3 regions of the Comamonas sp. Tr-654 genome follow, and region 2 is predicted to be linked to each of the others. Evidence: riboswitches for the same ligand, from Rfam matches in the RefSeq annotation. Region 2 holds a riboswitch; each other region holds the start of a gene.
The links. A riboswitch is a leader RNA that binds a small molecule or an ion and turns the genes downstream of it on or off. The one in region 2 is predicted to bind cobalamin.
Positions count from the first base shown of each region.

Region 1 (3,271 bases), on a different contig from region 2:
CCGTGGAAGCACCTGCTGAAATGCCCAGCAGGTAGGGCTCGGCCAAGGCGTTGCGCAGCAGGGACTGCAGAACCACGCCGGAGACGGCCAGCCCGGCCCCGCAGCTGGCGGCGACCAGGGCTCTGCTCAGGCGGTAATTCCAGACAATGCCCGCATTGATGGGGTCTATGACGTAGCTGGTTCCCAGCATTTGATTTGCGAGCACCTGGTACACGATGCGCGCGGAGATATCGGTCTCGCCAATCGCTATGCCGGACACGACGGTCAGCAGCAGCAAGGCCGCTGCTGCGGCCCCAAGCACGGCGGCGCGCAGCAACCGGCCGGTCGGTAGATGCGGTCTGGAAAGGCTCTGCGTGTAGGTATTCATGGCTCAGCGGCCGGGGCAAGGTGCGCCGGCATGCGGACTTCGTTGATGCCTGGCTTATTTGGAGAGGCCTTCGATCTTCAGCACCGCATTGGCAATCTGCTCCATGCCGTCCACCTGGCGGATGGAGCCTTGCAGGGCATCGGCGTCAACGATCACGATGCGGCCGTTCTTGACGGCATCCATGTGCTGGGTGACGGGATCCTTCTTGAGGAAGTCCAGCTTTTTCTGGTAGTCGTCTGCAGGGAAGCGGCGGCGATCCATGCGCGCAATGATCAAAATCGAGGGATTGGCCTTGGCAATCGTCTCCCAGCCCACGGTGGGCCATTCCTCTGCGGATGTGATGACGTTGCGCAAGCCCAGAGCTTGCATCATGTAGCCGGCCACGCCATTCTTGCCGGCCATATAGGGGTCGGCGGCCAGGTCTGCGCTGGAGAACCACAGTGCGGCAGACAGGTTCTGGAGCCCGGAGGACTTGACCTTGGCCACGGCCTGGGTCTGGCGATCGCTCAGCTCTTTGACCAGGCTTTCGCCGCGTGCCTCGACATCAAAAGCCTGGGCCAGCTGGCGAATGCCTTTGTACAGCGCTTTCACGTCGTAGCTGGCAGTACGCGTGCCGTCGGAGCCCATGAGATTGTTCTTGCCTTCGCAGTCGGCAGGCATGGCATAGGTGGCGATGCGCAGATCATGGAATTGCTCGCGCGTGCCCACCACGCCATCCTTGCCCACCATCCATTCAAACTGCGAAACCACCAAGGCGGGGCGCTTGCCGAGGACCGACTCGAAGCTGGGAATGTTGTCGGACAGGCGTGGCACCTTGTCGTTGACGGCCTTGAAGCGGGGCTGTACCGGGTTGAACCAGAGCGCTGTCCCGACGACCTTGTCGCCCAGGCCAAGTGCATAAAGCATTTCGGTGCCGGCCTGACCTATGGTGACCACCGAGGTGGGCGCCTTGTCGAGAGTGAGGGTGTAGCCGCAGTTTTGCAGCTGCACGGGAAAGTCGGTTGCATGAGCGGAAAATGCGGTAGCGAGCAGGGCAGTGCTGGCAAGGCTTCGAAGCAGCATCGGAATATCTTTCCAGAAGTGGCGAAAAGCACCTTGGAAGACATAGCAGGACACGCGCCTGAACTTTGCCTTGAGTGGCAGCAGGTTACCGGAGCGATGAAATGCTCACTTCCCGGACACCCCGCCGGCAATGAATGGTTGGTGCTCTGGCAGGTCTCCTGACTGGCAAATCATCGCTGGCTCATCGCCTTCCCAAACAGATGTTCAGTGGCTGTGTGATGGCTGGCTCATTGCCTACAGTTGCGGGGGCAGTTCCATTTCACGGGCCGGCCCCGAAGGTGCCTGACCCCTGGATTCCCTCATGCATTCGCCGCTGCGCACGCATGTTCTTGCGAAACCAAAGTTGCGGTAATGTAGCTGATTTTGTAGCAACAGTCCCAAGCCAAGACGACGAATGAGCCCGGATTGCCTCTCCATGCCCCGCTTGCAAGACATTTTCATCCAGCGCGTTCGTGAATTGCATCAGGTTCACAGTTTTGTGCAAAGCGCACGTGTTTCCATGTTCGGCGGGCGCATCGCTTCACTGGAAATTCCCGAGGATCTTCGCCATTTTGAAGAGACCTATCTAGCGGGTAGCGGCTGCATGCTGGCGGCTCTCGATGCTGACCAAAGAGTGCAGGCCACGATGGCCTGCCGGGACTATGACGGCAGATTTGCGCAACTGGATTTCGGACCGCTGAAGGTGGTCGAGGTCGTGCGCCTGTTTGTCGCTCCGCAATTCCGACGCTCAGGTCTGGGGCAGGCGATGCTGGATGTGCTGATGCGCCATGCTCTGGCCCAGCAGGTGCAAGTGCTATATCTGCACACCCATCCATTCCTGCCAGGAGCTCTTGAGTTCTGGCAAAGACAGGGCTTTGCGGTGATCGAGCGCGAAGACGATCCACTGTGGCAGACCATTCATATGCAGCGTCTCATGTGAAGCTTGAAAGGGATGTCCAAGGCTCGGGCTGTCGACCGGGTCCTTGGCGTGCGCACTGGACGCGGACGTGAAATCGAGCATGTCTGTGTCAGACACCGGGTATGAGTTGTTATGATATTGATAATTCGATATCAATAAAGCAAACAACTTGTCTTCTCTGTCTTCTCCACCAGCAAGTGCTGGGCGTCTGCAATCGATCGATGCGCTGCGTGGTCTCGTCATGCTGTTCATGTTGCTCGACCATGTTCGTGAAACCTTTTATCTGCATCTGCAGGTTCCCGACCCCATGGTCGTGGCGGACACTCCGCCTGGCCTGTTTTTCCCGCGCATGCTGGCCCATTTGTGTGCGCCGGTATTCGTGTTTTTGACGGGCCTGGGGGCGTACCTGTATGTCAGCCGGCATGCCGAGGCTACTCAGGCGCGCACCGCATCCGGCTTTCTGTGGCGGCGCGGCCTGTTCTTGGTGCTGCTGGAGGTGACGGTCGTCAACTTTGCCTGGACCTTCCAATTTCCTCCCGCCAAGATCTTTCTGCAGGTGATCTGGGCGATCGGTCTCTCCATGCTGGCCCTGTCGGTGCTGGTTTGGCTGCCGCGGAGGGCCTTGCTGCTGCTGGGACTGGTGCTGGTTGTCGGGCACAACCTGCTCGATGGTCTGCATTTTCCTGCGGGCCACGTGATGCATATACCCTGGGCGATCCTGCATGACCGTGGCTGGCTGGAGCTGGCGGGAGTGCAACTGCGCACGTCCTATCCTCTGCTTCCCTGGATCGGCGTGATTGCTCTGGGCTACGGTATCGGCCCGTGGTTTGGCAAAGGCTGTGACTCGGTGCAGCGCAGCCGCTATCTGCTGAGGGCAGGCATTGCCTGCCTGTTGGGTTTTGCGCTGCTGCGCACGCTCAATGTTTATGGCGATGCGCCCTGGC
Region 1 is NZ_VWWQ01000001.1:1,064,044-1,067,314, reverse strand. Features, by position in the region: gene F3J24_RS04885 (iron ABC transporter permease) at 1-367, opposite strand, end outside; gene F3J24_RS04880 (ABC transporter substrate-binding protein) at 422-1,429, opposite strand; cobalamin riboswitch at 1,560-1,786, opposite strand; gene F3J24_RS04875 (GNAT family N-acetyltransferase) at 1,845-2,348, shown strand; gene F3J24_RS04870 (DUF1624 domain-containing protein) at 2,497-3,271, shown strand, end outside.
Region 1: another riboswitch for cobalamin. It lies ahead of F3J24_RS04880 (ABC transporter substrate-binding protein); the one in region 2 lies ahead of F3J24_RS20365 (nitrite reductase).

Region 2 (3,271 bases):
CGTGCATCGCAGAGCACCGGTGCTCCGCGCTGCAGCGCGGCTTCTGCGGCTTCGGCAAAGGTCGGGGAAAAATGGATATGCGAGGCCAGCTCCACCATGCCGGCTGCGTGAATCATGCGGCAGGCGACCCGCTCTTCCACGGGGTTGAAGCGCTTGAGATCGGCCTCGCGGCGGATGATGCTGAACGATTGCCGGTAAATCTCTTCACCGCACTTTTCATAGTTGTAGGTCATTGAGTTGTTGCTGTATATCGTGTGGACCGGAGTCCAGAGGCCGATAGGGAATGGAGGCCCGGGCCGATGGCTGTGCTTCGGCGGGGCTGGCGTGCAGCCATATCTGGCCCGCCGCGTCCTGGCTGGCAAACACCACATTTGTCGCATCGGCAGGCAGGGCGCAGAGCTTGGCGCAGCCGCTGATATGAAGATGCCGGTCCGCCGCCTGTGAGCTGGCGAACCGCAGGGCCATGGACTGGGCCGGGATATGGGCCTGAGGGCAGTTGGGGGCGCCGGTGCAGGCCGAGACCCGCAGGCGCACATCGGTGGACTGGCGGATCCAGTCCCAGGAGTCGAGCCGGGCAGGCAGTGAATCCAGATGCTTGTTCGGAAGCAGCAAGGATTTCCAGGGCGTGACCCGGATCTCCGCCTGTTCGGGCATTGGAGCCGCCAGCTTCTGTATGGCCCATGCGTCCAGGCGCCCCAGCGGGGCGCCCAGCAGCAGGCCGTGAGGGTTGAGTGCTCCGGGCCGCAACGGCTTGGCAGTGGTCTTGTCCTGAGTGCGGGGCTCAAGGTGATGACTGGCCCTGGCGAGTCCGCAGGCCTGAAGGTCGATGGGCTTTGCAAGGGCGCGCAACCGGCCTGCCGCCTGCGCGCTGCGCTCACTGGCAAACCACAGTGCAATCCGTATGGCGGCCTGGACGGTTGCCGGTGCGCTCTCAAAACCGTACCAGTCTGCCGACTGGCCCAGTGCAAGCCCATAGCGTCCATCGGCGCAGGCCCATAGCTGAAGGTCGGAGCTCAGGCTTTGGAGATGGCGCTGCGGATCGTCGACCAGCATGTCGAATTTGCCGGGCAGGGCCGGAATGTCCTGCTGTTGCAGGGCCAGGGGAGTCAGATCACGCGCCGCAGCCACGGAAAGCGCCAGAGCCAGCGCATGGGTGCGATCTCCTCTGGCATAGAACGGCGTGCAATGCACGGCAGGCGCCAGATCGGTCTGTTCATCGGCCGGTGCCAGTCTGGAGGCAACGAGCGCCGCGCGCAGGGCAGGCAGGGCCGATTCGCGCACGCCGCGCAATTGCAGATTGCCGAGGCGCGTCAGCTCGATCTGGCCCGAGGCATGGGTTCGTGCGAGCTCGGCCAGTACCAGCCACTGAGCGGCGCTCAGAGACGCGCAGCGAGGGCGCACGCGCACGATCCAGCCGTCCTGTGCCTGCATGGGCTTCCAGGTGCTGGGGCACCAGCCGCGAATCTGAACGGTCTCAGTGCTGGACAAGCGCTGCTCCAGGCGACGAGGCCAGGGCACGGCCGGCCCGCTGGGACAAATCTGACTGGAAAATTCCATGCAACATAGGTCATCCAAGGTCGGTTTGGCCGATACCCGGGCCAGACAAACAAAATGTGCAGAGGGAAATGAAGAGGTGATGAGCCGCACGCAGGCGCTGGCATATCACAAGCCACATGCAATCCCGCTGCGCTTTGTACACATCAGGCCGGTCTCCGGACTTACAGTGCCCACCTGAGGGTGGCATGTCGATGCGCCTTCCCGCTTTCGCAGTGGCGGCCATGGCCGTGGGCCAGAGCGTGCATCGCCATATCTCTGATTACCGTTGCGGGTGCAGTGCAGGATTGATGGAGATTCCATTGACCTGCTTCTCGTTTCACCTCCGCGCGCAGAGCACGCCTTGAGGCACCTGTGGTGGCGCGATCTTACGCGATAACCTGGTGCATACGGCCCAATTCATCGGCCCGGCAGCCGCTTTCCTGCCGCCTGTGCGGCGACCGGATATCGATAGGGCGAGCAGGGGGCAGTGTGATGCCCTGTTAGATGGTTATCAAAATAGATAGCTGCTAGCGCTTGCCTGTTAAGCGGTAGAGGCGATTTTTAGTCGAATTTCAGCGGCAGTCGCAGAGTATCCGGCCAGGCCTTTGTCAGCCGCTCGGCACCGCCAAACCGGCGCCTGCTCTGGCCCGCAGCGCTTTCACAGTCCACCAGAATCTGTGCCAAGGCAGGTACGGGGCCGCGCTCCAGCTGCAGCACATCGGGGCTGCGGAAGTCGCTGATCAGCCACAGGCAGGATGGTTGCAGGGAGTATCTGGCCGCCATCTGCCAACCTGACTCCAGGGCCTGGGCCAGCGGCGTGCCGCCACCGCCGCGCAGCGGCTCGATCAGGTCGGCATTCCAGCGTGGCGCCCGCGTGGGCTCCAGCATCCAGTGCAGGCGGCCTGCGCCGAAGCAGAGCAGGGCCACGACTTCGCGCTGCAGATAGGCCCGGCGCAGCCACTGCAGCAGCAGGCCCTTGGCCTGGGCGAACGCGCCGCTTTCGACCATCGAAGCCGAGCAGTCCAGCAGGAACAGGTGTTGCCTGCGCACCTCTCCCTCGGGCTGGTGCCAGCGCAGATGGGCGGGTGCCAGTGGCAGCCCCTGGCGCTGGCGCAGGGTGGCAATCCAGTCAATCGATGCCCCTGGCATCTTATGGACGCTGGATACGGCATGGCTGGCCGGAGCCAGACCTTGGTTGGCGGAGCCGACTTGCCCCCGGCCAGCGCTCAGCGCAGCAGACCGGAGGCCCTGGCTTTTTTTGCGGACAGGGCCTCCAGTGCTGCCTGCGCCATGGCGTCGGCCTGGCCAGCCTCGAAGGCGACGCTGCTCACGGCTTGAGCCTGACCCCAGCCGGCAGGCGGCTGTTCGAGGCCCGGGCCGGCGTCTTGAGGCAAGGAGCTGGTGGCGCCGGGCTCGCGGGAGGCCGTTGAAGGGGATGCTGATGCCTGGATATCAGGCACTGTGAGGTCTTTGCTGTCCTTGCCGGATTGCGCTGCGGGCGCGGCTGGAGGTGTGCTGGCCGGTGTCTGTCGGGGTTGACTGGCGCTGCCGGGGTCTGGCTTGGCCGCGCGATGCTGCAGTACCAGTGGCGCGACCTCGGACACATGGGCTGGCGTGATGCTGTGACTACCTTGCCAGGCTGCCAGGGCGCGTGCAGCGCGCAGCATGACCAGGTCGGCACGCAGTCCGTCCACCTGGGCGGCAATGCACTGCAGGGCCACGGCCTCGTGGACGG
Region 2 is NZ_VWWQ01000007.1:109,441-112,711, reverse strand. Features, by position in the region: gene F3J24_RS20370 (precorrin-8X methylmutase) at 1-233, opposite strand, end outside; gene F3J24_RS20365 (nitrite reductase) at 217-1,488, opposite strand; cobalamin riboswitch at 1,686-1,925, opposite strand; gene F3J24_RS20360 (VWA domain-containing protein) at 2,098-2,685, opposite strand; gene F3J24_RS20355 (ATP-binding protein) at 2,763-3,271, opposite strand, start outside.

Region 3 (3,271 bases), on a different contig from region 2:
GGTCATGTCGCACGCCAGCCAACAGCTTCCACTGCGGAGTCAGGCTGATTTGGTCTTGCACGTAGATCGCCATGGTGCGGTCGCTGACATCACGATTGATGGCGCTGACGTTGAGCGGAGCCGACGGTTGGTTGCCATAGACCGGGTTGTAAATGTCGATCCCGTAGCCATAACGTGTACCACCCGCATGGGTCATCATGGTCTGATCTAGCGTAAAGCGGTTGAACTCGACGCCCGTCAGCAGCGTGTGCTCAAGCGAGCCTGTCTTGAAGCGACCCGTGAGATCCAGCTGCAGTGAGGTGTCTTGCGAGCCGAAATCGCGCGACACCTGACGACGGCAGGCCCAGCCCATGGTCTCCACCGATGAGCCGCAAGCACCGCCAGGAAACGGGAAGGCCTCCGATTCCAGTCCTTTCATCGTGTTGCGCTTGTATTGCAGGCCGGCACGCAGACTCCAATCTGCAGACAATGCATGGTCCAGCAAGAACTGGTGGGTCTGGTTCTGCATGGTGATGTCCCCGTCACTGGGCTCTCCAAAGAACCGCGAGATGGGCACCGCGCCGACCTGGCGATTCACCGTCAGCACGCCCCGATCCAGCGGCGCACGCTGCCGCAGAAATTCGCCGTCGTAGCGCAACTGCGTATCTGGGGTGAGCCTCCAGGTGAACGCTGGGGCAATCATCTCCCGGCGTATCCGCACGAAATTTCGGAAGCTGTCTTGCTCCTCCTTGACTACGTTGAGCCGGTACGCCATGGTGGCGGGCTCGCTAGCGTTGCCGTTGAGCGGTCCCGTCGTGTCCAACGCCATGCGTGTGGAACCATACGTACCGTAATAGGTCTCCAGCGAGTGGGCAGCCTTCCACAAGGGCTGCTTGGTCACCAGGTTCATGGTCCCACCGGGCTCGCTGTTGCCATACAGGGCGCCCATGGTGCCCTTCAGAAATTCGAAACGCTCCACGTTGGCGGTGTCGCGCGGTGCGTTGAAGCCTCGGTTACTCTGCATGCCGTTGCGCAGCAGGCTCATGCCCATGTCCTCATGGCCCACGAAGCCGCGCATGGCCACGTTGTCCCACATGCCACCAAAGTTGTTCTGGCGCGAGACTCCGGCCACGTAATCAAGAACATCATCGAGCCTTTGTGCGCCCAAGTCGTCCACTAGTTGACGGGTGACCACGCGCACAGCCTGGGGCACTTCTTGCAATGGCGTGTCGGTCTTGGTGGCGCCCTCGCTGTCCTGCGCGTGGTATTGGCCAGATTGCTGCCGCCCAACCACTTCGACCGTATCCAGGGTTGGTAACGCCCCCTCTGACTGCGCTATCGCCTTTGTGCTGGGCAAGCAGGCGGCCAGGCAGGCAAGGGCCACGATGGAATGTGATGTGCGCACCGATAGGCGCTTGGCGGTGATGGAGGTCATGCAGGAGTGCAAGAGGGATTGGAAAAGGTGCGACCAGTTGTGGCGCCTTTTGTCACTGTCGCTCGGCATGGGGCGTTGGAGCGTACTGGTGCTACTGCTGATGCAGTGCGCGATCTGCGGCCGCTATGCAGCGGGATGGCGAGCAGGCCTTGGGACAACATGAGGTGTGGCGCGTTCTGGAAACTGCCGGAAAAGTGGGCCGCAGCGAGCAGCAGTCCACGCAACGGCATCCCCGGCCTGTAGCGCATGGCGGGGTATCAGAAGCTGGCTGGCTGTTCACGTTCCGGGCACCCCGCCGGCAATGAAGATGGATGCTAGGCAGGTCTCCTGACTGGCATGTCTTCGCTGGCTCTACACCTTCCCGAACCGAAGTTCAGTGGCCTTTTGAAAGCTCGCTCAATGCCTACAGTTGCGGGGGCAGTTCCATTTCGATGCCGGGTGCACGGGTAGCACAGCCAGCTGGATTCCCTGATGCAGCGGTTCTTGCCACTGCACCTCCTCTCGGAGCCAAAGCGCAGTTAATGTAACCGATGAGCAATCGAGGTGATACAAGGCTCTTCCCTTTTGCGCCGTTGTTTTGTGCTCACCGGGATAACGGAGAAGCCTATGGGGACGGATTCAGCCCAAGCGTGCATCCAAATGGATCGAGCGGCATTGCGGCGTGAGCGCCGAGAACTTTCGAAATCGGACCTCGATGAGCTAAGCGTCCCGCTCACCTAGAGCTTCGATTACCGATCCTGCACCAAAGTACGCAACAGCTGCAAGAATAGTTGCTCTTTTTCTTAACTTCCTGATGAAGTGAAACTCCAAGTCTGCGCAGGGACTCAACTTATGTTGAGTTACCGTTCCTGCCCGCTTTACACATCCACAGTGCAGCCCATATCGGGTCCTTATTTCAACCGACCTTAGCTGGAGCGGATTGCCCACCTTTCGTGGTCGCACCACTTGCCGTCGATGCAAAGATAGCCAGGAGAGAAACCTTCTTTCAAAAAGCCCACGCGTCGCACCAAGGCTATGGATGCATGATTCATCGGTTGAATATTGGCCTCCAGCCTGTGCAGTCCGAGCTCTTCAAATGCATAGGAAACCGTGGCATGCAACGCACTTGTCATCAATCCGCGTCGCTGGAATTTCGACATCCCATAGTAGCTAAGGTACGCACTTTGAAATACTCCGCCTACTATTTCATTGATGTTGACAATGCCAACAACTTCCTTTGAGGTGTATTCCCGAACCACAAGGCCTACATTAGCCCCCGTCAAGCTACGCGAATACCAACTATCAAAGCCAGTTTGTTCGGTGAACGGCGCGACCCATGGGTGATGATATTGGTGGCTTTCTCGGTTGGCTGCTATCAGTTCGTTTGCATCAACACGGCTTACTCGGCAGAGTTCTATGGATTCCATAGGCGGCATCGTATTGAATAAAAATTCAGATTGCCTGGATCGCGCTGAAATCGCGAATTTGACTGCAAATGGTTGCTTCTGCTGGAACTGCTACTGTTGCTGAACGACCCATTGCGGTCGCTCGCGTCTCTGTTCCCAATGTCTGCCGCCGACATAAGCGGTCGTTCCCTGACGCCAGATCCTGTGCGTCACACGCGACAAGGCTGAGTCCCCCGCCAGCGGTCGTTCGCGTCGACCAACAAACGACCCAACACTGACCTTCGTCAGAGGAACTGAAGGCTAAACACCATTGAGTTTGCGGCCGCATGAGTGAGGTATGTGCAAAGGATAGGTCGCCCATTCCTTTTCGTCTCTATGACGAAGATGGCAGAAAGCACTATGGCTCCAAGCAAGATAGTGACGGCAAAACGGCCTGTGTAGCCATGCGATACAGTGAATACGATCACTGATG
Region 3 is NZ_VWWQ01000001.1:598-3,868, reverse strand. Features, by position in the region: gene F3J24_RS00015 (TonB-dependent siderophore receptor) at 1-1,414, opposite strand, end outside; cobalamin riboswitch at 1,714-1,928, opposite strand; gene F3J24_RS00010 (GNAT family N-acetyltransferase) at 2,320-2,820, opposite strand; gene F3J24_RS00005 (type II CAAX prenyl endopeptidase Rce1 family protein) at 3,084-3,271, opposite strand, start outside.
Region 3: another riboswitch for cobalamin. It lies ahead of F3J24_RS00015 (TonB-dependent siderophore receptor); the one in region 2 lies ahead of F3J24_RS20365 (nitrite reductase).